Regions from separate parts of the Leisingera sp. G5_S3_59_S7 genome, predicted to be linked through region 1. Evidence: riboswitches for the same ligand, from Rfam matches in the RefSeq annotation. Region 1 holds a riboswitch; each other region holds the start of a gene.
What was found. A riboswitch is a leader RNA that binds a small molecule or an ion and turns the genes downstream of it on or off. The one in region 1 is predicted to bind cobalamin.

Region 1 (5,051 bases):
ACCAGAACCAGCGGGATGCGCGTGCAATGGTCGAGGAGAAGTTCCAAGCCTTCGACAGCCCGAAGACGCAAAGGCGGTTCCGGGACATGTTCTCCGGCTGACCCCGCCTTTCACCGGCGCCGCAGCAGGTAGATATCCATGATCCAGCCATGCGCGGCCCGGGCCTCGGCGCGGGTTGCAATGATCTTGTCTGTCACTTCGGCCAGAGGGCCCGCGACCGAAATCTGGTTCTCCATCCCGGCATAGGCCGTCCAGAAGATCTCCACCCCCTGCGGGTCGATGGCCTGAAAGGAACACTCCCCGTCCAGCATGATCACCAGCGTATCGGCGCTGTCCGGCCAGCCGTTTTCACGCAGCTGGCGGCCGGTGGTGATGGTGAAGGGCGCGCCGATTTCGTTGACCGGGATGGCGTGGGCTGCAGTCAGCGCCTGGATCGAGGTGATGCCCGGGATCACCGTCAGCTGTATCTCAGCCAGCTTCTTCAGCCGCTCGGCAATCCGCATGGTGCTGTCGTACAGCGACGGATCGCCCCAGACCAGGAACCCGGCCTTGCAGCCTTCGGGCAGGTTGGCGGTGATGGTCTGCCACCAGATCTCGGCGATGGCGTCGTGCCAGTCGTCCACCCGCTTGCGGTAGCTTTTGGTTGCCTCGTCGCGTACCGGCAGGGCGAATTCGACGATCTTCGGACCGTCACCCCGGATGGCCCGGTTGCAGATCTCGCGCCGCAGCCCTGCCAGGTCGTCCTTGCCCGCGCCCTTGTTGGGGATCAGGATCAGGTCCTGCGCGTTCAGCGCCTCAATCGCTTGCAGCGTCATGTGCTGCGGGTTGCCGGTGCCGATGCCGATCAGGGAAAGCTCAATCATGACGGGGCCTTTCACATGAAAACACGGCCCCCTATGGAGCCGCGCCGTTGTCCTTGCAAGCCTGCAATTGCGGTCAGGAGCCTTCGCCGCCTGCCGGCACGGTGAGTATTGCCTCAACCGGCTGGTCCGCTACCAGCAGCGCGCCGTGGCTATTGGTGTTGAGCGAGACCTTCACCTCAGCCCCTTCGGGCAGCGAGGGGATGTGCATCCAGTTGGCGTAGAGGCGGGCGAGTTTCTCGCCGTTCACATAGACATGCGCATGGCCTTCGCCGTCCACGTCCGCAGCGGAGGCGTTTTCCGGGGCAAAGCGGAAGTTCTGCGGCGTGACCTGCAGGTTCCAGCCGCTCATCGGGTCCTTGTGCAGCTGGATGGCAACGCTGGGAGCGTCCGGGCCTGCGGGCAGGCTGACCGATTGGGAGTGGTCATGCGCTGCCATTCCGGCATGGCCGCCGCCGTGGTGCGCCGGGTCGCCGTGGTCGTGGCCGTCAAAGGTCACGCCATTGCCGGCCGCAATCACAAAGCCGATGCCGCCGCCGAACACCAGTCCGATGGCAAAAAGAGCGAGAGAACGGGACATCTTGTCATCCTCTGGAAAAAGAATGCCCCGCCGGTTCGGGCCGGCGGGGAGTGACTGCGCGGGGCTTAGGCTGCGGCGAGTTCGCGCTTGCCTTCAGCCTGCCAGAAGTAGCCGGTAAAGGCGCCCAGCAGCACCCAGGCGGCCATGCCGATGCCAAAGGCGCGGGCGGCAAACAGCGCGCCGATCTCGGTCGGAACCGGTCCGGAGAAGCTCTCCGGCTCAGGTGCGCCGACGATATGCGGACCCATCAGCAGGAGCGCCGCGATCAGGTAGCTCACCAGGTTGCCGCCAAAGGCGATCAGCCACATGGCCACCCCTGCGGCCGCAACAGTGATCGTCCACCAGATCTGGCGCGCGCCGATGTCCGCGGCGGCCACACCCGGCACTTCCGGCGCCAGCGACAGGCCGGGCGCAAAGTGGAAGGTGATGAAACCTGCGAGCCCCCACAAGAGGCCGGTGCGCGCGTTGATTTCATGGCCCTGGCGCTCAGCCACGGACATCAGTGCTGCCATCACCAGCGCATAGCCGGTGTAGGTCAGCATGGTGAAGATGATGCTGAGGCCATCGCGCATGGGCTCGGCGAACAGGCCGGGCAGGTCGGGATGCGCGGTTACGGGGTCAGCGCCGAAATGCACCAGGTCGCCGCCCTCGTAAAGTTCGGCGTGGAGCAGCACGGGCTGCACGAAATACAGCTGCAGCAGGGCGGTAATCAACCCAGCTGCAGCACCAGCGAACAGGCCGCTGGTCAGAATGCGACTGAACATGGCCTTAGTGGCAGGGGAAGCCAGTTGCGTGGCGCACGTCATGCGCGGCGTCGTGCAGGGCAGATGCCTGAACATGGCCGGTCAGCGTGATGATCCCCAGCCCCAGAACCACGGCAAACAGTGCCGGAAGCACAGTGGAGCCAGCGGCGGAAGCCTTAAGTGTTTTGGTCGTCATTTGTCGTCCTCCTTACCGTCACACCCGACGGCATAAGTTGTGTCCATTCACACGGCCGGTCTCCTGACTCGCGGGTCGCAGCTGCCATCCTCCTTCCCGGCCTTGGCCAGTGGATATTGGAAGGCCGCTCGCCGCTCACAGTCGCGGGGGCGGTTGAGGCTTCGGTGCCGCAATTTGGTCCACCGTCCTCATTCCCGTTTCAGTCCCAGTGCTTAGGCACTATCAGACACCGTATCGGATTGTTTTGCCCCGTGCGGCTGAGTCTGGTCAAGGACGAAACCGCCAATCCGGAGTGCTTCAGCGTCATAGGGCAGGCGGATCAGCCCATACCGGCCGGAATGCGGGCAATCGCCTTGAACCGCAGGCGGCCCAACGGGCGGGCATCGGCAATGCTGCCGTCCGGGCTTTCTGCATAGATCCGCAGGAAGGTCAGGATGTCCGGCAGGTCCGCTGCGGTGATCTCTCCGAACAGATAGGCGGTCTTGCCGCTCTGGCGCACCGCCAGAGTTTGCGGCCGCTTGCAGCCGGACATGCAGTCCACCTGCTGCAGCCTTGCCTGCACCCCGGCCGCCTCCAGCGCTGCGGCGACCTGCCCTGGCAGGGCGGGGTCCGCGTCGCGGCAGGTGCGGCACAGGGTGACGGTGGGCGGGGTCATGCGCCGGGCATGTCCTGATCCGCCAGCGGGCCGTACAGGATCAGCACCGGCGCCTTGGTCTCCATTGCGCGCAGAACGGACGGCAGCTCACCCACCGTGTGGCAGAACAGTTTCTGCTCCGGCGTCGAGACCCCCTGCGCCACCAGCGCGTGGGTTTCTTCGGGCAGGCCCGCCTCCATCAGCTTTTCCGCCAGCGCGGCAAAGGTGCTTTTGCCCATGTAGACCACGGTGGTGGCGTGCGGGTCGGCCAGCGCTGCCATGTTCAAATCGTCCGGCAGCCCGCCGGTCACGTCATGGCCGGTGATGAACTGCAGCCGCCGCGCTGTCAGCCGCCGGGTCAGCGGGATGTTCGCGGCCGCCGCCGCTGCTGAGGCCGCAGTGACGCCAGGCACGATCTCAAACCCGATGCCGGCCGCGCGCAATGCGGTGATCTCTTCCTCAAGGCGTCCGAAGACGCCGGAATCCCCGGATTTCAGCCGCACCACATTCAGGCCGCTTTGGGCATAATCGACCAGCAGCTGGCTCACATGGTCCTGCTTGGGCGAGGGGCGGCCAGCCCGCTTGCCGACGCCCACCAGATCGGCATCCGCGCGGGCATGGCTCAGGATCGGGCCGGACGACAGGTCATCAAACAGGATTGCATCCGCCGCCTCCAGCCGCTTCACCGCCTTGACTGTCAAGAGCTCGGGGTCGCCGGGGCCGGAGGACACAAAGCTCACGAAACCGCTCATGCGCGCTCTCCCGTGATCAGGTGGAAGAAGGTGCCGGTCACATTGCCCTTGATCGAGCCGGTCTCTGGCACCGGATTGCCGTCCGCGTCCATAACATTTGCCAGCGGCGCGTCGGGTTCTTCCAAGATGGTGGAGTAGTGGAATTCATGGCCGCGCAGCGCAGTGCCCGCGCCAAAGCCCGGCATCCCTGCCTGCAGAATGGCGCGGCGGTAGCCGAGGTGGAACTTGCGCTTCTCGTAGGAGGTCACGAGGCCCAGAAGGCCCAGCATCTGGTGGCGGTTGCCTGCCTTGTTGATCAGCGCCTCGCCCAGGGCCATATAGCCGCCGCATTCGCCATGCACCGGCTTGGTCTCGGCATGCTTTTGCACGCCAGCGCGGAAGGTTTCCGCAGCGGCCAGCGTGCCGCCGTGCAGCTCCGGGTAGCCGCCGGGCAGCCAGACCAGATCGGCATCTGCTGCCGGCGCCTCATCCGCCAGCGGCGAGAACGGCAGGATCTCGGCTCCGGCTGCGCGCCAGCCGCTCAGCAAATGCGGATAGGTGAAGGAAAACGCCGCATCCCGTGCCAGCGCGATCCGCTGCGCGGGCGGTGCCGGAAGGCTGGCCGGGGCAGGAGCCTGGCCCGCCAGAGCGGCGGCCTTGATCGCTTCCAGATCCACATGTTCGCGCAGGAAGGAAGCATAGTTTGCGATGGCGGCTTCCAGATCCGGATGTTCCACCGCCTGGATCAGGCCCAGATGCCGTTCCGGCAAGGCCAGATCGCCGCGCCGGGGCAGGGAGCCGAGGACCTTGATCCCGGCCTTCTCCATGCCAAGGCGCGTCAGCCGTTCATGGCGCGGGCTCGCGACGCGATTGAGGATCACCCCGGCAAAGGGCAGTTCCGGGTCATAATTCTTGAACCCCAGCGCGGTGGCCGCGGCAGATTGCGCCTGACCGCCCACATCGACGACCAGCACCACCGGCCAGCCCATGCGCTTGGCGGTCTCAGCCGAGGAGCCGAAGCCCGATTGCCCGCGCGTCGCCACGCCGTCGTAAAGACCCATCGAGCCTTCGCCGACGCAGATTTCCGCACCCGCAGATTGGGCAGTGACCGCATCCAGCAGCCCGCCGTCCATCGCCCAGGTGTCCAGGTTGAAACTTGGGCGCTTAGCTGCTGCCAGGTGAAATGCCGGGTCGATATAATCCGGCCCGCTTTTGTAGGGCTGAACGGTCAGCCCCTCCTCGGCCAGTGCCCGCAGGAGGCCCAGCATCACGGTGGTCTTGCCGGTGCCCGAGGAGGGCGCTGAGAT
Region 2 (5,051 bases), on a different contig from region 1:
CCAGGGCCATCGGCGCCAGGGTATAGACCAGGGCGCCGTAGCGGGCGGCGGGCAGCAGCACGATCAGAAAGCCGGTGGCCAGCGACAGCGGGGCCATCGGTCCGCTGGAAAACGCCAGCACCGCATCCAGCACCGACGCCCGGTGCGACAGCCCCTGCGCCTGCAGCTCCAGAAACGGAAAGCCGGCCGCGGCCGCCAGCAGGATCAGCGCCGTCAGGGACAGCATCGCAATCCGGGTCATCGCCCCCGATTTGGGCGCCGCCAGCACCGTGCCGCAGCGGGCGCATCTGGCGACCGTGTGCTTGGCCACGTCCTGGTTGCGGTGCAGCACGTCACAGGCAGGGCAGGCAATCAGCTGTTCAAGATCCATCTTATCCCTGTAATGTCAGGCGGCCAGCCGCGGCACTGCGTTCAGCCTGCTGCGGTCCGGGGCGCCGGCATCTCCTTGCCCGCGCGCCGGTAGCTGACGAAGGCGCTGCCGCTCATAACCACGAAAAAGCGGCCCAAAGCAATCAGAACATACCCTTATTCCAGATGTACACGCGAGAGCGCCGTGACGTCGCCCCGATCCAGCCTGCGCCGCCTGGCGATTTCCTGAAGCAGCCTCCGCGTGATCCTGTACCGCCCGGAAGCCTCGCCGCCGTATCTGCGTCCATACAGCCCGGCCAAAGTGCGGGCCGTGCTGGCAAAGACGTTTAGTTGCACAATCCGGTGGAGTTTTAGCCTGCGGCTAAACAATCACGCTTGCACAAGGGCCGCAACTCAAGAGCGCGAGGCGGGCGCCACCGCCATCCGCGCCGCCAAAACCAAGGGGTTGAACGCCTGCGGCGTCGATATGCTGCGCGCCAGCTACGGCGCAGTGGTGATGGCGGTGAATTCTTCCCCCGGCCTGGAAGGGGTTGAAAAGGCGTCCAGTCTGGACATCACTGGCAGGATGATCGAATTCCTTGAAAAACACGCCAAGTCCGGCGTCACCAGAACCAAGGGCAAGGGGTAGCAGTATGAGGGGGCGGCAGCATTTCACCATCGGCCACGCCAAGGTGGCGCCGGGCGCGCGGCTGACGGTTGACCTGCCGGTCAGCGTTCTGTCCGATCACACGCCGGTCACCATGTCGGCGCATGTTGTGCACGGCCGCCAGGACGGGCCGGCGGTTTTCGTCAGCGGCGGCGTGCACGGGGACGAGGTGATCGGTGTGGAGATTGTCCGGCGGCTCCTGCGGGCGCCGAACCTGACGACACTTAAGGGCACGCTGATTGCGGTGCCGATCGTCAATGCCTTCGGCTTCATCAACCACTCCCGCTATCTGCCGGACAGGCGCGACCTGAACCGGGCGTTTCCCGGCAGCGAGCACGGCTCGCTGGCCTCGCGCCTGGCGCATCTTTTCATGACAGAGGTGGTCGCCCGCTCGGACCTGGGGATCGACCTGCACTCGGCGGCCGTCCACCGCACCAACTACCCGCAGATCCGCATCTCGCCCGATAATCCGCGCACCCGGGAACTCGCCGGGGTGTTCGGCGCGCCCATCGTGATGCAGTCGCAGCTGCGCGATGGCTCTTTGCGCGGCGCGGCCAAGGAGATGGGCAAGGATGTGCTGCTCTATGAGGCGGGCGAGGGCCTGCGCTTTGACGAGCTGTCGATCCGGGCCGGGCTGGCCGGCATCCTGCGGGTGCTGCGGCACATGGGTATGGTTCCGGCCAAGGGCATTTCCAAACCCAAATCGCAGCCGCAGTTCTGCGCCTCCAGCAAATGGCTGCGGGCGCCGATGGGCGGGCTTCTGCGGGTGTACAAGAACGACGGGGAGCTGGTCCGGCAAGGCGATCTGCTGGGATCGGTTTCCGACCCCTTCGGCGAGCAGGACGAGGAGATCCTGGCCCCTTTCGACGGGCTGATTGTCGGCCGTGCGGTGATGCCCGTCGTTAATGAAGGCGATGCGGTGTTCCACCTGGGCAGGGTGGGGTCGGTCGAGCGGGCAGAGGACTCGGTGGAGGATCTGAGCGCCCAGCTGGAGGACGATCCGATGTTCGACGAGGATGAGATCCTGTAAACCGCGGTGGCGTGCTCCGCGGCCGGGAGGTGTTCCTGCGGATGCCGAAGCAGCCCGCGCCTTTTCCACGGGAATCCAGCAGCGGCTGCAAGTTTTTCTTGCCGCAGCGGAAGTGATGCGCTACGCGCGCCCTACCGGTCCCGCAAGGGCTAAGAGGGAATCCGCGGTGCCCGCCGGGCACCAAACGGAACTGCCCCCGCAACTGTAGGCGGCGAGTGCTGAGCCATCGCGTCACTGGACCCCAGCGGTCCGGGAAGGCGGCCCAGACGATGACCCGCCAGTCAGGAGACCTGCCGGTGAAGAAACCGAAGCACACCGGGCGGGGTTGTCCGGGGAGGTTGCCGGCTGGATGCGCCGCCGCTATCAGGTGCCGCAGAGGAAGGGCCCAGGTCTTCCGCCCTGCCGGTCAATGCCCTTTCACCCGTTCTCCGGTCATTGACATATGGAGATCGACTAACATGTTTCTGCGTTCCGGCCTTATCGGCCTTACCTTCACCGTTGCGGCCCAGGCGGCGGCTGCCGGCGACAGCTTTCCGCTGACTATCCAAAACTGCGGCCAGTCCGTCACCTTCGACGCCCCTGCGGCGTCCTCCGTGACCGTCGGCCAGGCCGCCACCGAAGTGCTCTATGCGCTGGGGCTGGGGGACAAGGTGCTCGGCACCTCGGTCTGGTTCAACGATGTTCTGCCGGAATACGCCGACGTGAACGCCAAGGTTGAGCGGCTGGCCGACAACGACCCCAGCTTTGAAAGCGTGGTGGCCAAGCGCCCCGGTCTGGTGGCGGCCCAGTATGAGTGGCACGTGGGTCCTGAAGGTGTCGTCGCCAAGCGCGAGCAGTTCCATGACCTGGGTATCCCCACCTATGTGATGCCCGCCGATTGCGTCGGCAAGGACAACACTACCGGCGGCGACGGCACCCGAACGCAGATGTTCACCACCGAGAGCCTGTATCAGGGCATCGAGGAGCTGGCAGCGATCTTCGGAGAGGCCGAAAAAGGCGCAGAGCTGGTCGCTGACTACAAGGCCCGCGAGGCCGCGGCTGTTGCCAAGGCGAAAGAGGTTGCGCTGGCCGACGCCTCAGCCGTGTTCTGGTTCTCTTCGCCTGAGCTGGAAAGCGACCCGTTCGTGGCCGGCCAGAAGGGCGCGCCGGGCTACATGATGCAGCAGCTTGGCCTGCGTAATGTCATCGAGACCGACGAGGAATGGCCGACCGTCGGCTGGGAAACCATTGCCAAGGCCAACCCGACGGTGATCGTGATTGCCCGCATGGACCGCCGCCGCTTTGCCGCCGACGACTACGAGAAGAAGCTGGAATTCCTGCGCAATGATCCGGTCGCCAGCCAGATGGACGCCGTGAAGAACGGCCGTATCGTGGTGATGGATGCCCAGGCCATGGACGCCACCATCCGCGCGATCCCTGCGCTGGAGGATCTGGCCGCTGAACTCAGCGCAATCGGCAACGGCGCATGAGCGCAGCCGCCGCACTTGCATGGCACGGCTTCCGGGGCGCTTGCCTGGCTTTGCCGGTGCTGGCTGCGGCGGTTCTGGCAGGCGCAATGATCGGGGAAACCCCGCTTGCGCCTGACCTTGTCCTGTCTGTTCTGGTCAACAAGCTGGCCGGGGCGGGTCTGCCGGTGGACCCGGTGGACCAGGGCATCATCTGGAGCTACCGGCTGCCGCGGGCGCTGGTGGCGGGGGCGTGCGGCGCGGCGCTGGCGGTGACAGGCGTGGTGCTGCAGGCGCTGCTGCGCAATGCGCTGGCGGACCCTTATATTCTGGGCATTTCCGCCGGCGCCTCGACCGGGGCGGTGGCGGTCACAATTGCCGGCCTCGGCGGTGGCGCCCTGTCGCTGTCCTTCGGCGCCTTCAACGGGGCGCTTCTGGCGTTTGGCTTTGTCGCCATCCTGGCGCGGGCCGCCGGGGCGGGCAGCAGCCGGGCCGCAGCGGCGCAGATTGTGCTGGCGGGCATTGCCGGCTCGCAGCTGTTCAACGCCCTCACGGCCTTCATCATCGCCAAATCCGCCAATGCGGATCAGGCGCGCGGCATCATGTTCTGGCTGATGGGCAACCTCAGCGGCGTGCGCTGGCCGGATGTGTGGCTGGCGGTGCCGCTGGCGCTGGCGGGCTGGATGGTCTGCCGGTTTCACGCCCGGGCGCTGGATGCCTTCACCTTTGGCACCGATTCCGCCGCGGCGCTGGGCATCCCGGTGCGGCGGGTGCAGGTGGTGCTGATCTTTGCCACCGCGCTGATGACAGCGGTGATGGTATCGATCGTCGGCTCCATCGGTTTTGTCGGCCTGGTGATCCCTCATGCGGCGCGGTTCCTGGTGGGGCCGGGCCACCGCCGTCTGATGCCCGCCGCCGCTTTGACCGGCGCGGTGTTTCTGATCGGCGCCGATGTCGTTTCGCGCGTCATCATCCCCGGTCAGGTGCTGCCCATCGGCGTCGTCACCGCACTGATCGGGGCGCCGGCCTTTGCCATTATCCTGGTGCGCGGGCAGAGGACGGCGCGATGAGGATCGAAGCCCGCAGCCTGTCCTTTGCGGTGCGCGGCAAGGCGCTGCTGTCGGATGTGTCGCTGTCGGCGCAACCCGGTGAGACGCTGGCGCTGGTCGGACCCAACGGGTCCGGCAAATCGACGCTGATGCGGCTGCTGGCGGGGCTGGCCCGGCCCTCGCAAGGCAAGGTGCTGCTGGCGGAGCAGCCGCTGGCGCGGCTGTCGCGCCGCGAGATTGCCCAGCGGATCGCCATTGTCGAGCAGCAGGCTGATACCGCCGAGCGCATCACCGCACGCTCAGTGGTGGAGCTGGGCCGCACCCCCTGGCTGTCGGCGCTGCGGCCGTGGAGCGGAGAAGACACCCGGCAGGTGGACAAAGCCCTGCGGACGGTGGAAATGGAGGCCTTCGCCAAGCGCGAGTGGGCCACCCTGTCCGGCGGCGAGCGGCAGCGGCTGCATATCGCGCGGGCACTGGCGCAGCAGCCGGGGCTGCTGCTGCTGGACGAGCCG
Region 3 (5,051 bases), on a different contig from region 1:
CATTAACTTTATGTGAGGAGCTGTCCCGTGCGTTTCATCAAATGGGCCTTCCTGATCACCTTCTGGGTGCTGTTCGGCGCCTTCCTGCATTACACGCTGCCGCAGTATGACGTGGTGCGCATCGTCAATACCTATGAGGAGCGGCAGGAGCTGAACGACTGGACCCGCATTTTCTGGTCCAAGCCCGACGACCAGTCGGCGCAGCTGATCAACCGCGATGTGCAATTCATCCAGGGTGTGCGCCCCAGCGGCCGCGCCATTGTCTACCGCAACGAGGACACGGGCTGGAGCTGGCCGCCCTATTTCAAGTTCGACACAGCCAATCTGTACACGGACGCCAATGACAGCATCTCGACCAGGGCCAACCCGGAGTGGGTGGCGGTGACTCATTACGGCTGGCGCAACGAGTTCCTGTCGATCTTCCCGAATGCGGTGTCGATCAAGCCGGTGGCAGGGCCGGAGGACAAGCCGACCAATTGGTTCACGATCATCTTCCTGGTGCTGCTGGCCGCCATCCTGTGGGCCATCTACGTGCGCTGGCGCCGGTTCCGGCGGGCGCGGATCGAGCCGATGATCGAAAGCGCGGAGGACAGCCTGTATGCGGCGGGCGATGCGATCGCCGAGCGCAAAGGCCGGTTCCGCCGCTGGCTGGACAGCTGGAAATCGAAGTAAGGAGAGGCCGCTGGTTGGGCGGCTCTGAAAGACGAAAGCGGATGCGCGGGCCTCGATGGCTCCGCGCATTTTTTATTCAATACGGTCAAGCACCCAGTTTAGAGCCAGTGTGAATTTGTCAACTGACAGCGCCCCTGCCGGTGCCGCGGCGGCGGCAAAGGCGAACCCGTGTGTGTAATCCACGAGCAGGCAGAGAAGGGTGCGGGCCTCTGCGCCCTTCACGCCTGCGGCGGTGATTTCCGCCTCGATCAGCCGCGTCAGCCCGGTCAGGGAGGGGCCGATCAGGGACGGATTTTCCAGGATGCACTTCGCGAGTTCCGGGTGCCGGGTCACCTGGGTGCAGTAGCGTGTCATCAGCTCGCGGAGCCGCAGCTTGGGCGTTGCTGCTTCTGACGGGGTGTCTGAACCTCCAAACGCTTTTGCCACAAGGCTGGCGATCATCTCGTCCCGGGTGCCGGCGTGATGGGCCACCGCCATCGGGGTGACGCCAAGCGCATCTGCAAGCGCCTTAAAGGTCAGGGCCTTGCTGCCGCCCTCGTCGAGCAGCTGCATGGCCTTATCCAGCACATCATCCTTGCTGAGGATCCGGCTGCCCTTGGGTGGGCGTCCCATGCGCGGGGGCATTGGTCAGACCACCCGGAACTTGCTCTGGACCATGCCGGTGGGAAGGATGCGGGAGCTTGCCACCTGGAGGTCGATGTCCTGGTCGAGGCTGCCGAACAGCGGGATGCCGCTGCCGATCAGGATCGGAACCGTTGTGATGGTCAGATCGGCGATCAGCCCCTGGCGCAGGAAAGACTGCACCAGCCGCCCGCCGTCGATGTAGGCGCGGGTCCAGCCCTCTTTTTGCAGTTCCTGCATCAGGTCTGCGGGTTCAGCGGTGCTGAGGCGCACCTTGTCCTTCAGCCCTTCGGGAATGTCCTGTCCGGTCAGGCTTCTGCTGAGGACCACAACCGGCTTGCTGTAGGGCCATTGGCCGAATTCCAGAAGGGTGCGGAAGGATCCTGTTCCCATGACCAGCCCGTCGACGCTGTCCATGAAGGCGGCAAAACCGCCATCGTCGTTTTCGGTAGCGGGCTGTTTGGACAGCCAGTCCAGTGAATGGTCCTGGCGGGCCACGAAGCCGTCGAGGCTGGCGGCGATGAAGACGTGTCCGGTGGTCATCGGCCGCTCCTGTGCTCTTAAAAAACTATACGGCATATAATTAATCGCGCTTCGCGTTCCAAGAGGCCGGCGCAAGATACGCTGCCTGCGAATCGCTTCGGATTGGCCGGTGGCGCCTAACCGCATGAAAGATAAGCGCTTGCCGCAAACAGACTGGCGGATGCCGGTTTGAGATTCTGGACACCCCTGTCCCTGCTGGCACGGCAAACATGCATGTCTTTTTCCGGTTTTGGCGGGTCGGATTTGTCTCCGCCCTTACGCCGGGATTAGGGCAATTTGCGCCTCAGCAAGGTGCCGCCCCTTGGGGCGGAGAATTGGGAAGCTGGTGAAATTCCGGCACTGCCCCCGCAACGGTGACCCCGGGCAAGGCATGGCGAGAAACCACTGAGGCCAGAGGCTTCGGGAAGGTGCCAGGCCCCGCCGCCGAATGGCCCCGGGACAGTCCGGAAACCAGCCTTGCCCTAGAAACGTCAACCGCGGGCGGCGGCGGGGCGGTTGCAGGCGCGTGGCCTGCAATCTCTCTATCCATGCCCGCAGCCAAGCCAACCTGCCGCGGGGATGCGGCAAAGGAGAGAAGCAGATGCTTCACGACAGCGACATTCTGGCCAAGCTGATGGCCCGTCAGAAAAACTATTCCCTGGAACAGGCGTTTTATACCGATCCGGGCGTGCTGGATCTGGACATGCGGCAGATCTTCTACCGTGAGTGGCTGTTTGCCATTCCCGCCTGCGAAATCCCGAAGGCGGGCAATTTCGTGACCCATCAGGTGGGTTCCTACAATGTTATCATCGTGCGCGGCACCGATGGCGAGGTGCGCGCCTTCCACAACGCCTGCCGCCACCGCGGTTCGGTCGTGTGCAAGGCGAAGAAGGGCAACGCGCCCAAGCTGGTCTGCCCCTACCACCAGTGGACCTATGAGCTGGACGGCTCGCTGTTGTGGGCGCGCGACATGGGGCCGGATTTTGATGCCTCCAAACATGGGTTGAAACCGGTGCATTGCCGCGACCTGGCCGGGCTGATCTATATCTGCCTGGCAGATGAAGCGCCGGATTTCGATGCTTTCGCAGACGTGGCCCGCCCCTATCTGGAGCCGCATGACCTGAGCAACGCCAAGGTGGCCTATGAAAGCTCGATCATCGAGAACGGCAACTGGAAGCTGGTCTGGGAGAACAATCGTGAGTGCTATCACTGCGGCGGCAACCACCCGTCGCTGTGCCGGACATTCCCCGAAGATCCCTCCGTCACTGGTGTTGAGGGTGGTGAGACCCCGCCGCACCTGCAGAAGCATTTCGACCGGATCGAGGCGGCGGGCGTGCCGGCGCAGTTCCAGATCAACGCGCGCGGCCAGTACCGCGTGGCCCGGATGCCGCTGAACGAAGGCGCTGAGAGCTATACCCTGGATGGCAAGGCGGCTGTTGCCAAGAAGCTGGGTCGGGTGCCGTTCGCCGATGCGGGCACGCTCTTGAAGTTCCACTATCCAACCACCTGGAACCACTTCCTGCCGGATCATTCCATCGTGTTCCGGGTGACCCCGATCAGCCCCACTGAGACCGAAGTCACCACCAAATGGCTGGTGCACAAGGACGCGGTCGAGGGCCAGGACTATGACCTGAAGCGGCTGACCGAAGTCTGGGTTGCCACCAACGACGAGGACCGCATCGTGGTCGAGGACAACCAGCGCGGTATCAACTCGCCCGCTTATGAGCCCGGCCCCTATTCGGAAGTGCAGGAAAGCGGTGTCATCCAGTTCTCCAACTGGTATGCCGAGCACCTGACCCGCGCGCTGACCGGCCGCCACCTGATCGCGGCGGAGTGACGGCATGGGACTGCAAGCCAATTTCGAGACGCTGGACGAAACCCTGGCGTGGAAGGACGACGAGATGCTGGAATGCGTCTCGGTCGTGCCGGAGGCGCCGAACACCGCCACCTTCAGCTTCCGCGCGCCCTCCGGCGCGTGGTTCAAGTATCAGCCGGGCCAGTTTCTGACGCTGGAGCTGCCGGTGCCGGGCGGGACCGTCTGGCGGACCTACACCATCAGCTCCTCGCCCTCGCGGCCGCTGTCGATTTCGGTCACAGTGAAGGCGCAGGCCGACAGCATCGGCACCCGCTGGATGCTGGACAACCTGCGCCCGGGCATGTTCCTCAAGGCGTCCGGCCCGGCAGGCGTGTTCACGCTGCCCAAGCGCCCGAACGGCAAGTTCCTGTTCATCTCCGCAGGCTCTGGCATCACGCCCAGCCTGTCGATGACCCAGTACCTGTTCGACCGCGGCCAGTCGCCGGACGTCTGCTTTATCAACTGCGCCAAGCGGCCCAGCGAGATCATCGCGCGTCAGCAGCTGGAAAGCATGGCGTCGCGGGTGCCAGGGATCAAGCTGAACTTTGTGGTGGAGGAGGACGATCCCTATCAGGTCTGGACCGGCTACCGCGGGCAGCTGAACCAGATCATGCTGGGCCTGATCGCCGGTGATTACCTGGAGCGCGAGGTCTACTGCTGCGGGCCCGAACCGTTCATGCAGGCGGTGCGCGACATGCTGAACGGCCTGGGCTTCGACATGGAGAACTACAACCAGGAAAGCTTTGGCGCGCCGGTGGAGACCGAGGCAGACGCGCCCGAGCTGGACGATGTGGTTCCCGAGGAATCCGCAGCCGCCGAGATCACCTTTGCCGCGTCGGGTGTCACTGCCAATTGCACCGAAACCGACACGGTTCTGGCGGTGGCCAAGGCATCGGGGCTCAACATCCCGTCGGGCTGCACCTTCGGCATCTGCGGCACCTGCAAGGTCAAGAAGACCGCGGGCGATGTGCATATGGTCCACAACGGCGGCATCTCGGAAGAAGATGTGGAGGCAGGGTATATCCTGGCCTGCTGCTCCAATCCGATTGGCTGGGTTGAGGTCGAGATCTGACCACAGAAAGGGGCGCGCGCCGGGTCTGGCACGCGCCCCTTTCAATTGCAGGCCCCGATCAGGCTTCCAGTGCCAGCTTGTGCACGTGAATTTCGTTGATCGGGTGGCTTTCGGCGCCGACCACACCCGGGCGGGCGTGGCGGTAGAGCGAGCGCCAGTAGGGCTGGATGATGGTGCCGTCCTCACGCAAGAACGTCTCGATGCCTTCCATGTGGCCGCGGCGGGTGTCGGCGTCGGCAATGGCCGAGGCGGCTTCCAGCATGGAATCGAACTCTGCACTGGCGAGGCCGGTTTCGTTCCAGGCCACCC
Region 4 (5,051 bases), on a different contig from region 1:
CTGCGCCTGCTGCGGTGCGCCCAGCGATGTGGCGCAGGCGGGCTGGCAACGGGTGTGCCCGGCCTGCAAGGCGCCGCATTTCCCGCGCACCGACCCGGTTGTGATTATGCTGATCACCCATGGGGATTCCGTGCTGATGGGCCGCTCCCCCGGCTGGCCCGAAGGGATGTATTCGCTGCTCGCGGGCTTTGTCGAACCCGGCGAGACACTGGAGGCCGCGGTGCGCCGCGAGGTACTGGAGGAAACAGGCGTCAGGGTCGGCCGCGTCAGCTACCTTTCCTCGCAGCCCTGGGCCTTTCCAATGTCGCTGATGTTCGGCTGCGCCGGCGAAGCGCTGAGCCGTGAAATCACCATCGACCCGTCAGAGATCGAAGACGCGCTGTGGGTCAGCCGCCAGGAGATGATGACAGTCTTTGCGGGCGATCACCCGGTGCTGAAGCCCGCTCGGGAGGGGGCAATTGCCCATTTCCTGCTGAAGAACTGGCTTGCGGACACGCTGAATTAACGCGCATATTGGCGCAAAACGACCCGAAATCAGGCGGCGCAGCTGAGGCAGGCAGATATGAAGTTTCAAAGCAACGAAGACATCGAAGCCCCGATTGCAGAGGTTTTCGGCGCAATCTCCGATTTTGAACTGCTGGAACGCTCTGCCCTGCGCCGCGGCGTCGAGCTGCAGCGCACCGGCGACCTCGCCCAACCCGAAAACGGTTTGGCCTGGGATCTGAACTTCGACTTTCGCGGCAAGCCGCGCGACATCCGGCTGACGCTGGCTTCCTATACGCCGGTTACCGGGCTGGCTCTGACTGGCAGCGGCAGCGGCATTGATGGGCGGATGGAAATCGAGCTGCTGGCGCTTTCACCGCAGCGGACGCGGATGTCGGTGCAGCTGAAGCTGTCGCCCAGCAACCTGACCGGCCGCCTGCTGGTGCAATCCCTGAAACTCGCGCGCAGCAACCTGACGCGCCGGTTCAAGCTGCGGCTGGCCGAATTTGCCAAGCTCACCGAAGACCGGCTGAACCGCACCGCCTGAACCGCCGCCCGGCGCCAGAACCGGGTCAGCCCTGCGGCAGCAGCCGCGGCCACAGCGCGGCATTTTCCCGGGCAAACGCCCCAAGGTGGCCAATTGCCTTCAGCCCCAGTTCCCGCGGAGCCAGCACTGTCCGGTGCTGCGCAGCACCGCCAAATACCTCACCCAGCCGCCACACGGCCGGCGGCGGCACAACATCATCATCGGCCACCGCAAACAGGTCGACCGGGATGCCGGTCTCTTTCCAGCGCGGCAGCGGCAGGCCCCGCCCCGTTTCCGGCAGGTAGCTGCCCCGCGTGGTGCACCAGCGCCGCCATTGCCAATAGACTCCCGCCGGCAAGTCGGCCCCGAACCCCACCGCACGCCCGGGCAGATAGCCCAGAACACGGGCCGCTAGCGGCACATGGCCGAACCAGAAAGCCAGCGCCAGCGCGCGGTAGGGCCAGGGATGATCGTGGTGATGCACCAAGCCGCCCGCAACCACGATCATGCGGGCGACGTCCTCAAGATCGTCCTGCAGGGGCATCAGCATCGCTCCCAGCGAATGGCCGATCACCCACAACGGCACGCCCGCATAGTGCCGCCGCATTTCGGCCCGGGCGGCGGGCTGATCCGCCAGCGCCCAATCGGCCATAGTGACAGTGGACCGGCGCGGATGTCCCCGCGCCGAGTCTCCGAAATCCGTGTAGTCATAGGTCAGGCAGGCGATCTGCTGCTCTGCCGCCAGCCAGCGCGCGAAATGCCGGTAAAACCGCTGCGGCACCCCGGTTGCGCCGTTCAGCACCACCGCCGCCCGCGCCGCCCCGTCCGGGCGGTACAGCCGGCCCGACAGCAACGCATCCCCGGACGCAAAGCGCAGCTCTTCCTCCCGGATACCGGCGGTATGTTCTGCGTGTCTGTCCAGCATGGCAGCCTCCTAGACCAATTGGTCCACTTCCTGACTGGACCAATTGGTCTAATACTGTCAAGCTACCGCCATGACTGACGTGACGACAGCCAGCCCGCCCCCCGGCAGCCCGGCCCCGACCCGGGAGCGGCTGATCCGCGCCGCCGCCAGCCTGTTCCGCGAAAAGGGCTACGCCGGCACCGGCCTGGCAGAGCTTCTGGCCGCTGCCGAAGCGCCGAAGGGATCGCTCTACCACCATTTCCCCAACGGCAAGTCCGACCTTGCGCTGGCGGCGGCCACATGGGCCTCGGACCAGATGCTAGCGCTGATCGACGCGGCCTTCGGCCCCGCCCCCAGCTTTCCGGCCGGGGCCAAGACGGTCTGCTACAAGCTGGCAAAACTCTTCGACAAGCAAGGCAGATGGAGCGGCTGCCCGGTCTCTGCGACCTTGTTCGCCGGGCCGGAAAACGACGCCTTCCGCCAGCACGCCGCGGACCTGTTCGAAAGCTGGATCGCCGCCACCGCCCGCCAAGCCCACCGCCTGGGCCTGCCCCGGGCTGAGGCCCGCGCAGCCGCAGAGAACTTCTATATCCTGCTGCAGGGCGGCTGGCAGCTGGCCCGGGTACGGCGCGACTCTGACGTGATCCGCGGCCTGCACACACAGATGCAGATGCAGAAAAACGATTGACGACTCGGCAGGCGAACCGCTACCGCTTGTGGTGATGGTTCCCGCGCCACAGAATCTTGTGTCCGGGATGAAAAGGGAACACGGTGCGGCCCCGCCCCAGGCAAGGCCAACTCCGCGACTGCCCCCGCAACTGTAAGCGGCGAGCGACCCCGATAGAGCCACTGGTCTGATACGAGGCCGGGAAGGATCGGGAAAGCTGCGACCCGCAAGTCAGGAGACCTGCCATCAAACGTGTAACTCGAACCCGGGCGGGGTGTCCGGACAGGGTCTGATGGCACCGCGGGTCTCCCGCATTTTCATCCGGTCTCTTGTCCCCAGAACTCCCCGCACCACGCGCGGAGGGCGCAGATATGATGTGGACGGACACAACGCATTTCTATGCGGCAACGGATTGCAAATACCTCGGGAAACCCTGCCCGGCGGCAGAGCGGATGATCGCCAAGCTGGCCGAGGCGATGACCAAGGCCAAGCCGCTGACCCAGGACGACTTTGAGATCACCGGCACCACCGCGCTGGACGGCTGCCCGCGCAACTGCCCGGCGCAGTTCGTGGCCAGCCACGACCGGATCCGGCTGTTCTGCGGTGTGGGTGAGGACGCCCCGCGCGAAGGCCTGGACCGGTTCGCCGATGCAATCCTCAGCCGCGACGGCACCGGCTTTGCCGCCTCCCGCCTGGACGCCCGCCCCTGCGCGCTGATGGAGGCGCTGCCGAAGTCGGCGGAGGCGCGGCAGGCGGAACAGATGATGGCGCTGTGAGCAAGTATTTATCCGGGCTCTGAGGGCTGCGCCCGGCCTATCGGCCGGGCGAAAGGTTACTCGATCTAACCTGCCACCTGTCCCGCGCAGGCCCAGTCCATCTGCGCTTCGGTCTCCACCGCGCAGGGCCGCACTGACCGCAGCCGCGCCAGCGCCTGCACCGGATCCTCGCCGCATTCGATCATCAGCCGCAGCACCGCCATGCCGGAGCGCCCGCAGCCGCCGCGGCAATGCACCAGCACCCGGCCGCCGCCGCCCAGCGCCTGCCGCGCCGACCGGCTGGCCGCCGGCCACTTCGCCGCCACCGCCGGCGGCGGCGTGCCGAAATCCGGAACCGGCAGATGCAGCCAGCGGCTCGCCATGCTTTGAATATCAATTCCCAGCCGCGGCGCCCCGGCGGCAACGTGCTCAGCCTCGGTGGTCATCGAAAGCACCAGCCCCGGTTTCCACTGATAGATCTGGATCAGGTCGCCCCGGTAGTCGCCTTCGGCGCCCGGCAGCCGGCACAGCGCCAGAATGCCGCCGCCCGCAGACAGCGCGTGGATGGTCAGCCCCGCTTGCGCCGCCTCGTCCGGCGCTGCTGGCTCAGAGGTTTCTTCAGATCGCATACCGCCTCCTTAGCCGCTGCGCTCCTGCGTTCCCCCGCGTTGCCCCGCCCTTGCAGCCTAACCGTTAACCACGCAATGCCAAAGCCCTTTTGCTGCTCCGCATTGCCCCCTTCTGCGGTGGACGAACGGGCTGCGCTTCAATACCCTGCGCGCAACGCGGGCGCCCCGCAAACCGAATCCGGCACGAGACATCATGAACGATACCCCCAGCGACACCGGCCAATCCCAATACCAGGTTCTGGCCCGCAAATACCGGCCCGAGACCTTTGCCGACCTGGTGGGCCAGGACGCGATGGTACGGACGCTGAAAAACGCCTTTGCCGCCGACCGCATCGCTCAGGCCTTCATCATGACCGGCATCCGCGGCACCGGCAAAACCACGACCGCGCGGATCATTGCCAAGGGCATGAACTGCGTCGGCGAACACGGCAATGGCGGCCCGACCACCGATCCCTGCGGTAAATGCGAGCATTGCGTGGCGATCATGGAAGGCCGCCATGTCGACGTGATGGAGATGGACGCGGCGTCCCGCACCGGCGTGAACGACATCCGCGAAATCATCGACTCGGTGCAGTACCGCGCGGCCTCCGCCCGCTACAAGATCTATATCATCGACGAAGTTCACATGCTGTCGACCTCCGCCTTCAACGCGCTGCTGAAGACGCTGGAGGAGCCGCCCGCGCATGTGAAATTCATCTTCGCCACCACTGAAATCCGCAAGGTGCCGGTGACGGTGCTGTCGCGCTGCCAGCGGTTCGACCTGCGCCGGATCGAGCCGGAGGTGATGATCTCCCTCTTGCGCAAGATCGCCACCGCCGAGGGCGCCGAAATTGCCGAGGACGCGCTGGCGCTCATTACCCGCGCCGCCGAGGGCTCCGCCCGCGATGCCACCTCGCTGCTGGATCAGGCGATTTCCCACGGCGCGGGCGAAACCACCGCCGATCAGGTCCGCGCCATGCTGGGCCTTGCCGACCGCGGCCGGGTGCTGGACCTGATGGACATGATCCTGCGCGGCGACGCGGCAGCGGCTCTGACAGAACTTTCAGGCCAGTATGCAGAGGGCGCCGACCCGCTGGCAGTGCTGCGC

Region 2: another riboswitch for cobalamin. It lies ahead of ACTRWG_RS02780 (ABC transporter substrate-binding protein); the one in region 1 lies ahead of ACTRWG_RS09975 (CbtB domain-containing protein).
Region 3: another riboswitch for cobalamin. It lies ahead of ACTRWG_RS06355 (aromatic ring-hydroxylating oxygenase subunit alpha); the one in region 1 lies ahead of ACTRWG_RS09975 (CbtB domain-containing protein).
Region 4: another riboswitch for cobalamin. It lies ahead of ACTRWG_RS05120 (hypothetical protein); the one in region 1 lies ahead of ACTRWG_RS09975 (CbtB domain-containing protein).

Annotation. Positions count from the first base shown of each region.
Region 1 is NZ_JBQKUH010000017.1:58,101-63,151, forward strand. It holds gene ACTRWG_RS09955 (CYTH and CHAD domain-containing protein) at 1-101, shown strand, start outside; gene cobF (precorrin-6A synthase (deacetylating)) at 111-863, opposite strand; gene ACTRWG_RS09965 (hypothetical protein) at 937-1,440, opposite strand; gene ACTRWG_RS09970 (CbtA family protein) at 1,506-2,204, opposite strand; gene ACTRWG_RS09975 (CbtB domain-containing protein) at 2,209-2,379, opposite strand; cobalamin riboswitch at 2,416-2,625, opposite strand; gene ACTRWG_RS09980 (DUF1636 family protein) at 2,699-3,034, opposite strand; gene cobA (uroporphyrinogen-III C-methyltransferase) at 3,031-3,765, opposite strand; gene ACTRWG_RS09990 (cobyrinate a,c-diamide synthase) at 3,762-5,051, opposite strand, start outside.
Region 2 is NZ_JBQKUH010000003.1:63,890-68,940, reverse strand. It holds gene ACTRWG_RS02795 (paraquat-inducible protein A) at 1-370, opposite strand, end outside; gene ACTRWG_RS02790 (hypothetical protein) at 611-997, shown strand; gene ACTRWG_RS02785 (succinylglutamate desuccinylase/aspartoacylase family protein) at 1,002-2,045, shown strand; cobalamin riboswitch at 2,164-2,357, shown strand; gene ACTRWG_RS02780 (ABC transporter substrate-binding protein) at 2,504-3,514, shown strand; gene ACTRWG_RS02775 (FecCD family ABC transporter permease) at 3,511-4,560, shown strand; partial or broken gene ACTRWG_RS02770 (ABC transporter ATP-binding protein) at 4,557-5,051, shown strand, end outside.
Region 3 is NZ_JBQKUH010000008.1:54,040-59,090, forward strand. It holds gene ACTRWG_RS06335 (hypothetical protein) at 1-16, shown strand, start outside; gene ACTRWG_RS06340 (DUF1523 family protein) at 28-672, shown strand; gene ACTRWG_RS06345 (TetR/AcrR family transcriptional regulator) at 745-1,284, opposite strand; gene ACTRWG_RS06350 (dihydrofolate reductase family protein) at 1,300-1,836, opposite strand; cobalamin riboswitch at 2,109-2,309, shown strand; gene ACTRWG_RS06355 (aromatic ring-hydroxylating oxygenase subunit alpha) at 2,417-3,652, shown strand; gene ACTRWG_RS06360 (FAD-binding oxidoreductase) at 3,657-4,742, shown strand; gene ACTRWG_RS06365 (ABC transporter substrate-binding protein) at 4,801-5,051, opposite strand, start outside.
Region 4 is NZ_JBQKUH010000006.1:43,817-48,867, forward strand. It holds gene nudC (NAD(+) diphosphatase) at 1-505, shown strand, start outside; gene ACTRWG_RS05105 (SRPBCC family protein) at 563-1,030, shown strand; gene ACTRWG_RS05110 (alpha/beta hydrolase family protein) at 1,056-1,934, opposite strand; gene ACTRWG_RS05115 (TetR/AcrR family transcriptional regulator) at 2,005-2,601, shown strand; cobalamin riboswitch at 2,620-2,842, shown strand; gene ACTRWG_RS05120 (hypothetical protein) at 2,952-3,356, shown strand; gene ACTRWG_RS05125 (protein-tyrosine phosphatase family protein) at 3,422-3,964, opposite strand; gene ACTRWG_RS05130 (DNA polymerase III subunit gamma/tau) at 4,158-5,051, shown strand, end outside.